One region of the Streptomyces sp. NPDC051822 genome, then DNA from elsewhere that is predicted to be linked to it. Evidence: predicted binding sites of a transcription regulator. Region 1 holds the regulator's gene; the other holds the start of a gene.
The links. The regulator HrcA, encoded in region 1, represses chaperone genes, less so after heat shock. The targets are predictions, from matches to a motif close to TTNGCACTCNGNNNNNCNGAGTGCNAA.
Positions count from the first base shown of each region.

Region 2: a site for HrcA is predicted at 2,800-2,826, ahead of groL (chaperonin GroEL). Genes of this name have one in related genera too.

Region 1 covers NZ_JBITBZ010000001.1:804,669-810,883, forward strand. The annotation lists gene ACIA8N_RS03700 (16S rRNA (uracil(1498)-N(3))-methyltransferase) at 7-750, opposite strand; gene ACIA8N_RS03705 (nitronate monooxygenase) at 747-1,844, opposite strand; gene dnaJ (molecular chaperone DnaJ) at 1,997-3,136, opposite strand; gene hrcA (heat-inducible transcriptional repressor HrcA) at 3,137-4,156, opposite strand; gene ACIA8N_RS03720 (MBL fold metallo-hydrolase) at 4,305-5,033, shown strand; gene ACIA8N_RS03725 (DUF3097 domain-containing protein) at 5,044-5,847, shown strand; gene ACIA8N_RS03730 (Cmx/CmrA family chloramphenicol efflux MFS transporter) at 6,105-6,215, shown strand, end outside.
Region 2 covers NZ_JBITBZ010000008.1:139,761-145,975, reverse strand. The annotation lists gene ACIA8N_RS24010 (deoxyxylulose-5-phosphate synthase) at 50-373, shown strand; gene ACIA8N_RS24005 (SRPBCC domain-containing protein) at 386-856, opposite strand; gene groL (chaperonin GroEL) at 1,004-2,632, opposite strand; gene ACIA8N_RS23995 (cold-shock protein) at 2,987-3,190, opposite strand; gene ACIA8N_RS23990 (MoaD/ThiS family protein) at 3,652-3,927, opposite strand; gene thrC (threonine synthase) at 3,968-5,254, opposite strand; SAM riboswitch class I at 5,272-5,418, opposite strand; gene ACIA8N_RS23980 (glucosyl-3-phosphoglycerate synthase) at 5,579-6,215, shown strand, end outside.

The DNA of each region.
Region 1 (6,215 bases):
GCCGGGCTAGCTCCAGCGGCCCGTGCGCCCCAGGACCAGCGCCGTCGCCGCCGTACCCGCCGTGGAGGTCCGCAGCACGCTCCGGCCCAGCCGGTACGGCTTCGCCCCGGCCTCCTCGAACGCCGCGAGTTCCTGCGGCGAGACACCGCCCTCGGGGCCGACGATCAGCACGATCGAGCCCTTCTCCGGGAGTTCGGCGGTGGCGAGCGCGCCGCTCGGGTGGTCCCGGTCCTCGTGCAGGACGGCCGCGAAGTCGGCGCCCGCGAGCAGCGCGGCGACCTGCTTCGTCGTCATCAGGTCGGAGACCTCGGGGAACCGGGTGCGGCGCGACTGCTTGCCGGCCTCGCGCGCGGTGGACCGCCACTTGGCGAGCGCCTTCAACCCCCGGTCGCCCTTCCACTGGGTGATGCAGCGGGAGGCGGCCCACGGCACGACGGCGTCCACCCCGGTCTCCGTCATCGTCTCGACGGCCACTTCGCCCCTGTCGCCCTTGGGCAGCGCCTGGACGACGGTGATCCGGGGCTCCTCCTCGGGGTCCTCGTACACGCCCGACACCTGCACGGTCAGCCGGTCCTTGCCCTCGGCGGCGAGCACCACGCAGTCGGCCCACCGGCCGCGGCCGTCGACGAGGACGAGGTCCTCACCGCCCTGGAGCCGCTTCACGGAGACGGCGTGCCGCCCTTCGGGCCCTTCGAGCACGAAGGTGCCGGCGCCGGGGACGGCGTCGACGACGAAGACGGGTGCGGTCATGAGGTGCTCCTGTGGGCGAACCGGGAGGTGTCGCGGAGGTCGGCGAGTGCGGTGTCGAGTTCGGCGGCCAGTACCTCGACCAGCTGGCCCGCGGGGAGTTCGCGGGCGAGCCGGTGGCCCTGGCCGGCCCACAGGGCCATGCCCTGGGCGTCGCCCGCGGTGGCGGCGGCCTTGCGGATCGGGGCGGTGAGGTGGTGGATCTCGGGGTAGGCGGCGGGGGCGTACGGCCCGTGCTCGCGCATGAAGCGGTTGACGAGGCCGCGCGCCGGGCGCCCGGAGAAGGCCCGGGTGAAGGCGGTCCTGGTGAACAGCGGGTCGGTCAGGGCCCGCTTGTGCAGCGGGTGGGCGCCCGACTCGGGGCAGCAGAGGAACGCGGTGCCGAGCTGGGCGGCGTCGGCCCCGGCGGCGAGGACGGCGGCGATCTGCGCGCCGCGCATGATCCCGCCCGTGGCGACGATCGGCAGGGCGACGCTCTCGCGGACCTGGGTGAGGAGGGCGAGCAGTCCGGTGCCCGGGGCGTCGTCGGCGGGGTCGTCGCGGTACGCGCCCTGGTGCCCGCCGGCCTCGACGCCCTGGACGCAGACGGCGTCGGCGCCGGCCTGCTGGGCGGTGAGGGCCTCGTCGGCGGAGGTGACAGTGACGATCGTGTACGTACCGGCGCGGGCGAAGGAGGTGAGGACCTCGGGCTCGGGGCAGCCGAAGGTGAAGGAGACGACGCGGACCGGGTCGTCCAGGAGGATGGCCAGCTTGGCGTCGTAGGCGTCGTCGCGGCTGTCGTCGGCCTCGCCGAGCGGGGTGTCGTACCAGGTGGCCTCGCCGGCGAGCTGGTGGCGGTAGACCTCGAGGGCGGCGGGGTCGGCGGGCCGCCCGGTCTGCGGCATGAAGAGGTTGACGCCGAAGGGGCGCGCGGTGAGCCCGCGTACCTGCTTGATCTCCTGGTACAGGCCTCCGGCCGTCTTGTAGCCGCCGGCCAGGAAGCCGAGCGCCCCGGCCTCGCAGACGGCTCCGACCAGTTCGGGACAGGAGGCGCCACCCGCCATGGGGGCCTGCACGATCGGAAACCGAGAGAGATCGTTCAGTGCGGTGGTGGACATATGGGCATCGTGCCATGCCCCTGCTTCGGGGCCGAATCCGTACGTCATGTCAGGAAGGGCGGCTCCGGGACGTGCTCGCCGTTCGGGGAAACGCGGAGGGGCGGGACGGCTCAGCACCGTCCCGCCCCTCCCACTCCGGTGTACGGACCGGGTCAGGTCCGCCCGTTGAAGGCGTCCTTGAGCCGCGAGAACAACCCCTGCTGACCGGGCTGGAACTGGCCGGTGGGCCGCTCCTCGCCGCGCAGTTTGGCCAGTTCGCGCAGGAGGCGTTCCTGCTCCGCGTCGAGCTTGCCCGGGGTCTGCACCTCGACGTGCACGATCAGGTCGCCCCGGCCGTTGCCGCGGAGGTGGGTGACGCCACGGCCGTGCAGCGGGATCGACTGGCCGGACTGGGTGCCCGGCCGGATGTCGATCTCCTCGAGGCCGTCGAGGGTTTGCAGCTGCACCTTGGTGCCGAGCGCGGCCGCCGTCATCGGCAGGGTGACCGTGCAGTGCAGGTCGTCGCCGCGCCGCTGGAACATGTCGTGCGGGGTCTCGTGGATCTCGACGTACAGGTCGCCGGCGGGGCCGCCGCCGGGGCCGACCTCTCCCTCGCCCGCGAGCTGGATCCGGGTGCCGTTGTCGACACCGGCCGGGATCTTGACCGTGAGGGTGCGACGGGACCTGACCCGGCCGTCGCCCGCGCACTCGGGGCACGGGGTCGGGACGACGGTGCCGAAGCCCTGGCACTGCGGGCAGGGGCGCGAGGTCATGACCTGGCCGAGGAACGACCGGGTGACCTGCGAGACCTCGCCGCGGCCGCGGCACATGTCACAGGTCTGCGCGGTGGTGCCGGGTGCGGCGCCCTCGCCCGAGCAGGTCGTACAGACGACCGCCGTGTCGACCTGAATGTCCTTGGTCGTGCCGAAGGCCGCCTCGTTGAGGTCGATCTCCAGACGGATCATGGCGTCCTGGCCACGACGGGTCCGCGAGCGCGGGCCGCGCTGCGAGGCCGTCCCGAAGAAGGCGTCCATGATGTCGGAGAAGTTGCCGAAGCCACCGGCTCCGAAGCCGCCCGCGCCGCCTCCGCCGGAGGCCGAGAGCGGGTCGCCGCCGAGGTCGTAGACCTGCTTCTTCTGCGGGTCCGAGAGGACCTCGTAGGCGGCGTTGATCTCCTTGAAGCGTTCCTGCGTCTTGGGATCGGGATTGACGTCCGGGTGCAGCTCGCGGGCGAGCCTCCGGAAGGCCTTCTTGATCTCGTCCTGGGAAGCGTCGCGGCGCACGCCGAGTACGGCGTAGTAGTCCGTGGCCACTTACGACTCCGCCAGGATCTGTCCGACGTAACGTGCCACTGCGCGTACCGCTCCCATCGTTCCGGGGTAGTCCATGCGGGTCGGTCCGACCACGCCGAGTTTGGCGACTGCTTCGCCGCCCGAACCGTAGCCGACCGAGACGACGGACGTGGAGCTCAGCCCCTCGTGGGCGTTCTCGTGCCCGATGCGTACGGTCATGCCCGATTCCTTGGCCTCGCCCAGCAGCTTGAGGAGCACGACCTGCTCCTCCAGAGCTTCGAGGACAGGCCTGATCATCAGGGGGAAGTCGTGTCCGAAGCGGGTGAGATTGGCGGTGCCGCCGATCATCAGCCGCTCCTCGTGCTCCTCGACGAGGCTTTCGAGGAGGGTCGCGAGCACGGTCGTGACCGTGGCGCGGTCCTCGGTCTCCTCGAAGGACTCGGGGAGGTCCTGCACCAGCTGCGGCACGTCGGCGAACCGGCGGCCGACGACCCGGCTGTTGAGCCGGGCCCGCAGATCGGCGAGCGAGGTCTCGCCGAAGGGCGCGGGGCAGTCGATGAGCCGCTGCTCGACGCGGCCGGTGTCCGTGATGAGCACCAGCATCAGGCGGGCGGGGGCCAGCGAGAGCAGCTCCACGTGCCGGACGGTCGAGCGGGTCAGCGAGGGGTACTGGACGACGGCGACCTGGCGGGTCAGCTGGGCGAGCAGCCGGACCGTGCGGCCGACGACGTCGTCGAGGTCCACCGCGCCGTCGAGGAAGTTGTGGATGGCCCGGCGCTCGGGCGTCGACAGCGGCTTGACGCCGGCGAGCCGGTCGACGAAGAGCCGGTAGCCCTTGTCGGTCGGAATGCGGCCGGCGCTGGTGTGGGGCTGGGCGATGAAGCCCTCCTCCTCCAGGACCGCCATGTCGTTGCGCACCGTGGCCGGCGAGACGCCGAGCTTGTGGCGCTCGGTGAGCGCCTTGGAGCCGACCGGCTCCTCCGTCCCGACGTAGTCCTGGACGATGGCGCGCAGCACCTCGAGTCTGCGTTCGCTGAGCATCGTGCGCACCTCCAGCTCTCGTCGTCGTTCCGGTTGCTCCGCATTTGGCACTCGGCCTGTTCGAGTGCCAGCGATCCCCCGGCCAGTGTACGGCGGCGGGCGTCGCTCCTGGCAAGGTGGCGGCGCTCCCACCGGCTAGCGTCGCCTCATGGACGTGGATTGGGAAGCGTACGGATGGGAGCGGCTCGCGGACGGGGTGGGCCGGCGACGGCTGCCCCGCTGGGACGCCACGGTCGGGCTGGTCCTGGGTGAACGGGCCGTGCTGCTGTACGACACGGGCTCGTCGCTCGCGGAGGGCGCCGAGCTGCGGGCCCAGATCACGGGGCTCACGAGCGGTCGCGAAGTGACGCACATCGCACTCGGTCATCCCCATTTCGACCATGTGCTGGGCACGGCGGCGTTCGCGGACGCGGAGGTCTTCGGCGCGGTCGGCTCGGACGAGCTGCTCGGCCGGGTGCGGGACCGGGACGAGCTGCGCGGGGACGCGGTACGGCACGGGCTCGACCCGGTGGCGGCCGCGGAGGCGGTGGACGCCCTGGTGGTCCCGCGGCACGTGGTCTCGGGCGAGTGGACGCTCGACCTGGGAGGCCGGCAGGTCCTCCTGGCGAACGTGGGCCCCGGCCACACGGGCCACGACCTGGTGCTCCTGGTGCCGGGCGAGCGGGAGGTGGTGTTCTGCGGCGACCTGGTCGAGGAGTCGGGCGAGCCGCAGGCGGGCCCGGACGCGATCCCCTCCCGCTGGCCGGACGCGCTCGACCGGCTGCTGCGGCTCGGCGGCGAGGACGCGGTGTACGTGCCGGGGCACGGGGCCGTGGTGGACGCCACGTTCGTACGGGTACAGCGCGATGAACTGGCACACCGCTTCCACGTGACCTAACGTCACCGGAATGCGCAGCTACAACCCGGACCTGACGCCGTCCTGGAAGAAGCCGAAGCCCGTCCCGGAGATCCCGGCCGACCGCGACCTCGTCGTCGAGGAGGTCGCCACGGGCTTCTGCGGGGCGGTGATCCGCTGCGAGGCGGGGACTGTGACGCTGGAGGACCGCTTCGGCAAGCACCGGGTGTTCCCGATGGAGCCGCGCGGCTTCCTCCTGGAGGGCCGGGTGGTGACGCTGGTCCGCCCGGTCGCGGCCCCCGCCCGCCCCACCCGTACGGCCTCGGGCTCCGTCGCGGTGCCGGGCGCACGCGCGCGCGTGGCGCGGGCCGGCCGGATCTACGTCGAGGGCCGCCACGACGCCGAGCTCGTGGAGCGGGTCTGGGGCGACGACCTGCGGATCGAGGGCGTGGTCGTGGAGTACCTGGAGGGCGTCGACGACCTGCCGTCGATCGTGGCCGACTTCGCCCCGGCACCGGACGCCCGCCTGGGGGTCCTGGTGGACCACCTGGTCCCGGGTTCGAAGGAGTCGAGGATCGCCGCCCAGGTGACCTCTCCTGACGTCCTGGTCGTCGGCCACCCGTACATCGACATCTGGGAGGCGGTGAAGCCGTCCTCGGTGGGCATCCGGGCGTGGCCGAGGGTCCCCAGGGGCGAGGACTGGAAGACGGGCGTGTGCCGCGCGCTGGGCTGGCCGCACGACAACACGGGTGCGGCCTGGCAGCACATCCTGTCGAGGGTCACGACGTACAAGGACCTGGAACCGGAACTCCTGGGCCGCGTGGAGGAACTGATCGACTTCGTGACGGCGCCGTAGGGGCCTCGCCTCCCGCGTACGAACGGGGGTGCCCCGCCGTCGCTCGCTCGGGTAGCGTGCGCGGCATGTCGAGCCCCGAGTCGGACACGTCGGGGGCTTTCGGTCACGCCGTCAGCCCCCTGAACCCCTGAGTTCTCCCGGGTCCCTGCCGCCCTGTCGTCCCGCCGCCCTCCGCGGCCGGACGCGTGTGCCCCGTGGGTGCTGACCGCGGTGACGAGATGCCTCTGTCGTCATTCTCCTCACCCCGGAGCCACTCGATGCCCCTCCCGCTCCTTCTGCTCGCCCTGGCGGTCTTCGCCATGGGCACCTCGGAGTTCATGCTCGCCGGCCTCGTGCCGGACATCGCCTCAGACCTCGGTGTCCACGTC
Region 2 (6,215 bases), on a different contig from region 1:
GCCGGTAATTCACGAGCAGCACCGGGGCCACGCCCCCTAACCTGCCCCCATGGGACACGCCAAGACCTCGTACGTCTGTCTGCCGTGCCGCGCCTCGTACAAGCAGCCGTACGACCGTGAGCGCGAGCGGCGGTGTCCGCGCTGCGCGCGCGTCCTCATCCACGCGGGATCGGCCTTCGCACCGCCCCGCCGCCGGGACGTCTCCGGCTGGCGGGCGCTGTCGGTCGTCCTGAACGCCGGCATCCGCTTCCACAAGTCCTGCTGCGGGGGCCCGGGTTACCGCCCCCGGACCCTCTCCGAGGTGAAGTCCGGCCTGGCGCGCGCCCGTCGGACCGGAGAGCCGATCGCGCACGCACTGCTCCGCGTCACGTGAGAGGCCGCCGGGTCACATGGTCTTCAGGTGCTCCGCGAGCCGGTCGTACTGCTCCCGCACCCCCGTCTCCATGCCCGCGTCCAGCGCCTGGTCCCTGATCTCGTTCGAGGGCCAGACGGACGTGCTGGTCAGGGCGGTTCCCCCGTCGGGGGTGGCGTCGAAGGTGAGGGTGACGCGGACCGGTTCGGCGTCCGGCATCTGCTCGAAGGTCTCCGTGTAGTCGAGGCGTTCCACCGGGACGATGTCCTCGTACGTGCCCGAGAAGACGATCTCCTGCCCGTCGGGTGCGGTCTGGCCCCAGCGCCACGCACCGCCCACCCGCAGATCGATGTCGACGACCGTCGTGGTCAGCCCGGACATCCCGTACCACTCCCGCACGTGCTCGGGGACCGTCCAGGCCTCCCAGACGCGGGCCGGTGGGGCGTCGAAGGTGCGGGTGACGACCAGCTCACGGTCGGCCGGTGTGGTGAGGAGGGTGACCATGGTCCGTTCCCTTCACGAAGGGGCACTTCCAGGATCCGTTAAACGCCCGAGGGCGGCACCCCCTGGTGGGGGTGCCGCCCTCGTTCTTCGCGTTCGGCTCGCGCGTTCAGCTCACGCGTCCGGCGATGAACCACCGATCCCGGAGGATCAGAAGTCCATGTCACCGCCCGGCATGCCGCCGCCGGCCGGCGCGGACGCCTTCTCCGGCTTGTCGGCGATGACGGCCTCGGTGGTGAGGAACAGCGCGGCGATCGACGCGGCGTTCTGCAGCGCGGAGCGCGTGACCTTCGCCGGGTCGATGATGCCCTCGGCGATGAGGTCGACGTACTCGTTGGTCGCGGCGTTGAGGCCGTGGCCGACGGGCAGGTTGCGGACCTTCTCCGCCACGACGCCGCCCTCGAGGCCGGCGTTGATCGCGATCTGCTTCAGCGGGGCCTCAAGGGCCAGCTTCACGATGTTCGCGCCCGTGGCCTCGTCGCCCGCGAGGTCGGCCTCGAGCTTCTCGAAGACCGAGGAGGCCTGGAGCAGGGCCACGCCGCCGCCGGCGACGATGCCCTCCTCGACGGCCGCCTTCGCGTTGCGAACGGCGTCCTCGATGCGGTGCTTGCGCTCCTTGAGCTCGACCTCGGTGGCGGCACCGGCCTTGATGACCGCAACACCGCCGGCGAGCTTCGCCAGGCGCTCCTGCAGCTTCTCGCGGTCGTAGTCGCTGTCCGAGTTCTCGATCTCGGCGCGGATCTGGTTCACGCGACCGGCGACCTGCTCGCTGTCACCGGCACCGTCGACGATGGTGGTCTCGTCCTTGGTGATGACGACCTTGCGGGCGCGGCCCAGCAGGTCGAGGCCCGCGTTCTCCAGCTTGAGGCCGACCTCCTCGGAGATGACCGTGCCGCCGGTGAGGATGGCGATGTCGTTCAGCATGGCCTTGCGACGGTCGCCGAAGCCCGGGGCCTTGACCGCGACGGACTTGAAGGTGCCGCGGATCTTGTTGACCACCAGGGTCGACAGGGCCTCGCCCTCGACGTCCTCGGCGATGATCAGCAGCGGCTTGCCCGACTGCATGACCTTCTCCAGGAGCGGGAGCAGGTCCTTCACGGAGGAGATCTTGGAGTTGACGATCAGGAGGTACGGGTCGTCGAGGGACGACTCCATGCGCTCCATGTCGGTGGCGAAGTACGCCGAGATGTAGCCCTTGTCGAAGCGCATGCCCTCGGTGAGCTCAAGCTCGAGACCGAAGGTCTGCGACTCCTCGACGGTGATGACGCCTTCCTTGCCGACCTTGTCCATCGCCTCGGCGATGAGCTCGCCGATCTGGGTGTCGGCGGCGGAGATGGAGGCCGTCGAAGCGATCTGCTCCTTGGTCTCGACATCCTTCGCCTGCTCGAGGAGGGCGCCGGAGACGGCCTCGACGGCCTTCTCGATGCCGCGCTTCAGGGCCATCGGGTTGGCACCGGCGGCGACGTTGCGGAGGCCCTCGCGGACGAGCGCCTGGGCGAGGACGGTGGCGGTGGTCGTACCGTCGCCGGCGACGTCGTCCGTCTTCTTGGCGACTTCCTTGACCAGCTCGGCGCCGATCTTCTCGTACGGGTCCTCGAGCTCGATCTCCTTGGCGATGGAGACACCATCGTTGGTGATCGTGGGGGCGCCCCACTTCTTCTCGAGGACGACGTTGCGGCCCTTGGGGCCGAGGGTGACCTTGACGGCGTCAGCGAGCTGGTTCATGCCGCGCTCGAGACCGCGCCGGGCCTCCTCGTCGAACGCGATGATCTTGGCCATGTGAAGTGGTCCTCCCGGACATGGGGTGGATAACGCTCCAGGACCGCGCCGACGCCCGCGACGGACGGCCTCCGCGTGTTCCGTGTGGTTCCTTGCCCCACCCGGCCGGCGGCCTCGTCTGCCCGATCCTCGTAGCACTCTCACCTTCCGAGTGCTAACGCCAATGATTAGCACTCGACCTAGGAGAGTGCAAGCGACTCTCGATGATCGGGACGTGAACCGGCCGGGGCGGAGGCGGGGTGGAAGCGGGCCGGAAGCGGCGCGGAAGCCGACCGGAACGCAGCGAGGGGCCCGCGTCCCCTCAGGGATACGGGCCCCTCGACGGCGTTGCGTCGGTGGCCGATCGCGCCGCGCTCAGACGGCGAGCTTGACCATGTCCGCCTGCGGACCCTTCTGGCCCTGCGAGATCTCGAACTCGACTCGCTGTCCCTCTTCGAGGCTGCGGTAACCATCCATCTGGATCGCGCTGTAGTGGACGAAAACATCCGCACCACCGTCGACCGCGATGAAGCCGTAGCCCTTCTCCGCGTTGAACCACTTGACGGTGCCCTGAGCCATGCCTAACTCCCCTATTACTGGCCCTTGCGCGGGACCGCACTTCGCGGACCCGGGTCAGACCCTGCGCCGGAACGCGTCGACCGCGGCTGAATGTATCTGCCCAACTGCCCTCTGCAACAGGTCATTCGAGCGAGAATTCTGGGCGCGACGGAAAGGCGAATTAGGGAGAATCCCCAGGATGACGGGGCAAGTCGGGCCCGGCAAAGCGTGCAGAAGGTACACAACGCGCACACACTTTGGCTGCTTCTTGTCGCGCAGGGACGCATTCTCATATGCGTCCGGCATGAGCAGCGGCGGGGACTTCCCCAACTCTATCGCGTTCAACCCTGCAGAATTGCCCCCTCCGCTTATTGGCGCGGAAGGGGCAATTCGAGAGTTTCGAGAAAGATGGGGCAGCTGATAAGGCTCGGCAGCCTCCGGCACTGGGCGCGACGCTCAGCCTCCGGCACTGTGCCCGACGGTCAGCCTCCGGCGACGGCCGGGATGATCGAGACGCCGGCGCCGGCCGGGGTGGCCGTCTCCAGGCCCTGCTCGAAGCGCACGTCGTCGTCGTTCACGTAGACGTTGACGAAGCGGCGCAGCTTGCCCTGGTCGTCCAGGACGCGGGCGGAGATGCCCGTGTGGTTCTTCTCCAGGTCCGCGATGACCTCGGCGAGGGTCGCGCCCTCGGCCTGGACCTCGGACTTCCCGCCCGTGTAGGTGCGGAGGATGGTGGGGATGCGGACGTTCACGGCCATGTCTTCGTAACCTTTCGGAGAGCCGGGAGAGTGGGTCGGCTCAGAGGGCCAGGCCGGCGTCGCGGAACGCGTCCAGGCTCGGGCGGATGGTGACGGTCGCCTGAGAGGTGTCGGCCACCGCGTCCAGGGTCTTGAGTCCGTCGCCGGTGTTGAGGACGACGGTGGTGAGGTTCGGGTCGATGAGACCGGCCTCGACGAGCTTCTTCGTGACGCCGACGGTCACGCCGCCCGCGGTCTCGGCGAAGATGCCCTCGGTCTGCGCGAGCAGCCTGATCGCGTCGACGACCTGCTCGTCGTTCACGTCCTCCACGGCGCCGCCGGTGCGGCGGGCGATGTCGAGGACGTACGGGCCGTCGGCCGGGTTGCCGATCGCGAGCGACTTGGCGATGGTGTTCGGCTTCTGGGGCCGTACGACGTCGTGGCCGGCCTTGAAGGCCACCGACACCGGGGAGCAGCCCTCGGCCTGGGCGCCGAAGATCTTGTACGGCTTGTCCTCGACGAGGCCCAGCTTGATGAGCTCCTGCAGACCCTTGTCGATCTTCGTGAGCTGCGAGCCGGACGCGATCGGGATGACGAGCTGGTCGGGGATGACCCAGCCGAGCTGCTCGCAGATCTCGTACGCCAGCGTCTTGGAGCCCTCGCCGTAGTACGGGCGGAGGTTGACGTTGACGAAGCCCCAGCCCTCGCCGAGCGGGTCGCCGATGAGCTCCGAGCAGAAGCGGTTGACGTCGTCGTAGTTGCCCTCGATGGCGACGAGGTCACCGCCGTAGACACCGGCCATGACGACCTTGCCCTGCTCCAGGTCGTGCGGGATGAACACGCAGGAGCGGAAGCCGGCGCGGGCGGCGGCGGCGCCGACGGCGCCGGCCAGGTTGCCGGTGGAGGAGCAGGAGAGCGTGGTGAAGCCGAAGGCGCGGGCGGCCTCGATGGCCTGGGCGACGACCCGGTCCTTGAAGGAGTGGGTCGGGTTGCCGGAGTCGTCCTTGACGAAGAGCTTGCCGGGGGCGACGCCGATCTCGCGGGCGAGGTTGTCGGCCTGGACGAGCTTGGTCCAGCCCGGGTTCAGGTTCGGCTTGTCGGCGACGTCGGCGGGTACGGGCAGCAGGGGGGCGTAGCGCCAGATGTTGGCGGGGCCGGCCTCGATCTGCTTGCGCAGCGCCTCGGGGTCACCGGTGGGGAGGTCGTACGCGACTTCGAGCGGTCCGAAACAGAGTTCGCAGGCGAAGATCGGGCCGAGTGCGAAGACTTCACCGCATTCGCGACACGAAAGCCCGGAAGCGGGACCGAGGTCGACGGTGGTGGCGGGGGTAGCGGTCTGTACAGCCATGGAGGCGAGGCCCTTTCTCCTCATCTTTCCCATGACGAATTTTTCGCCATGAGACGGATTTGGCACCTTCCCTAGTCGGGGGCCTCGCTGGAGGACGAGACGAACCGACTGGAGGGTTGCCGGGGCTTCAACGGGCCGTTTCCCTCTGCCCCTCTGGATGAGCGGTATTCGATTGTGAAGCGGGGTGAAGTTCCTTGCGGGCTTCGTTCCTGCGCTCCGACGCGGTCGGCACCCCGACGTGCATCGGGGATCCGCGTTGTTCAAGACTGTAACCGAAGGCCCGGACCCTTGGACCGGCCGTCCGAACCGCGAGATGGAGATCACGTGCTGGAAGAGGTGGAGCGCTGGCTGGCCCGGCGGTCCTGGTCCGTGGCGGACCGGCCGCTGGAGCGGATCCTCGCCGCCAAGCGTTCGACGCGCGTCAGCGTGGTGCTGCCGGCGCTGAACGAGGAGGCGACGGTCGGGGACATCGTCGCCGTGATCCGGCGTGAGCTGATGAGCGAGTCGGTGCCGCTGGTGGACGAGCTGGTGGTGATCGACTCGGGCTCCACGGACCGTACGGCGGAGGTGGCGGCGGCGGCCGGGGCGCGGGTGGTGGCGCGGGACGCGATCCTGCCCCGGATTCCGGCGGTGCCGGGCAAGGGCGAGGTCCTGTGGCGGTCGCTGATGGTGACGAGCGGGGACGTCGTCTGTTTCGTGGACGCGGACCTGCGGGACTTCTCGGCGGACTTCGTGACGGGGATCGTGGGCCCGCTGCTCACGGATCCGGACGTCCACTTCGTGAAGGCGATGTACGACCGCCCGTTCGGTGACACTCCTGGTCAGGGGGGTCGGGTGACGGAGCTGGTGGCGCGCCCGCTGCTGAACCTGCACTGGCCGCAGCTGGCCGGTTTCGTGCAGCCGCTGGGCGGCGAGTACGCGGCGCGGCGCTCGCTGCTCGAACGGCTGCCGTTCCCCGTCG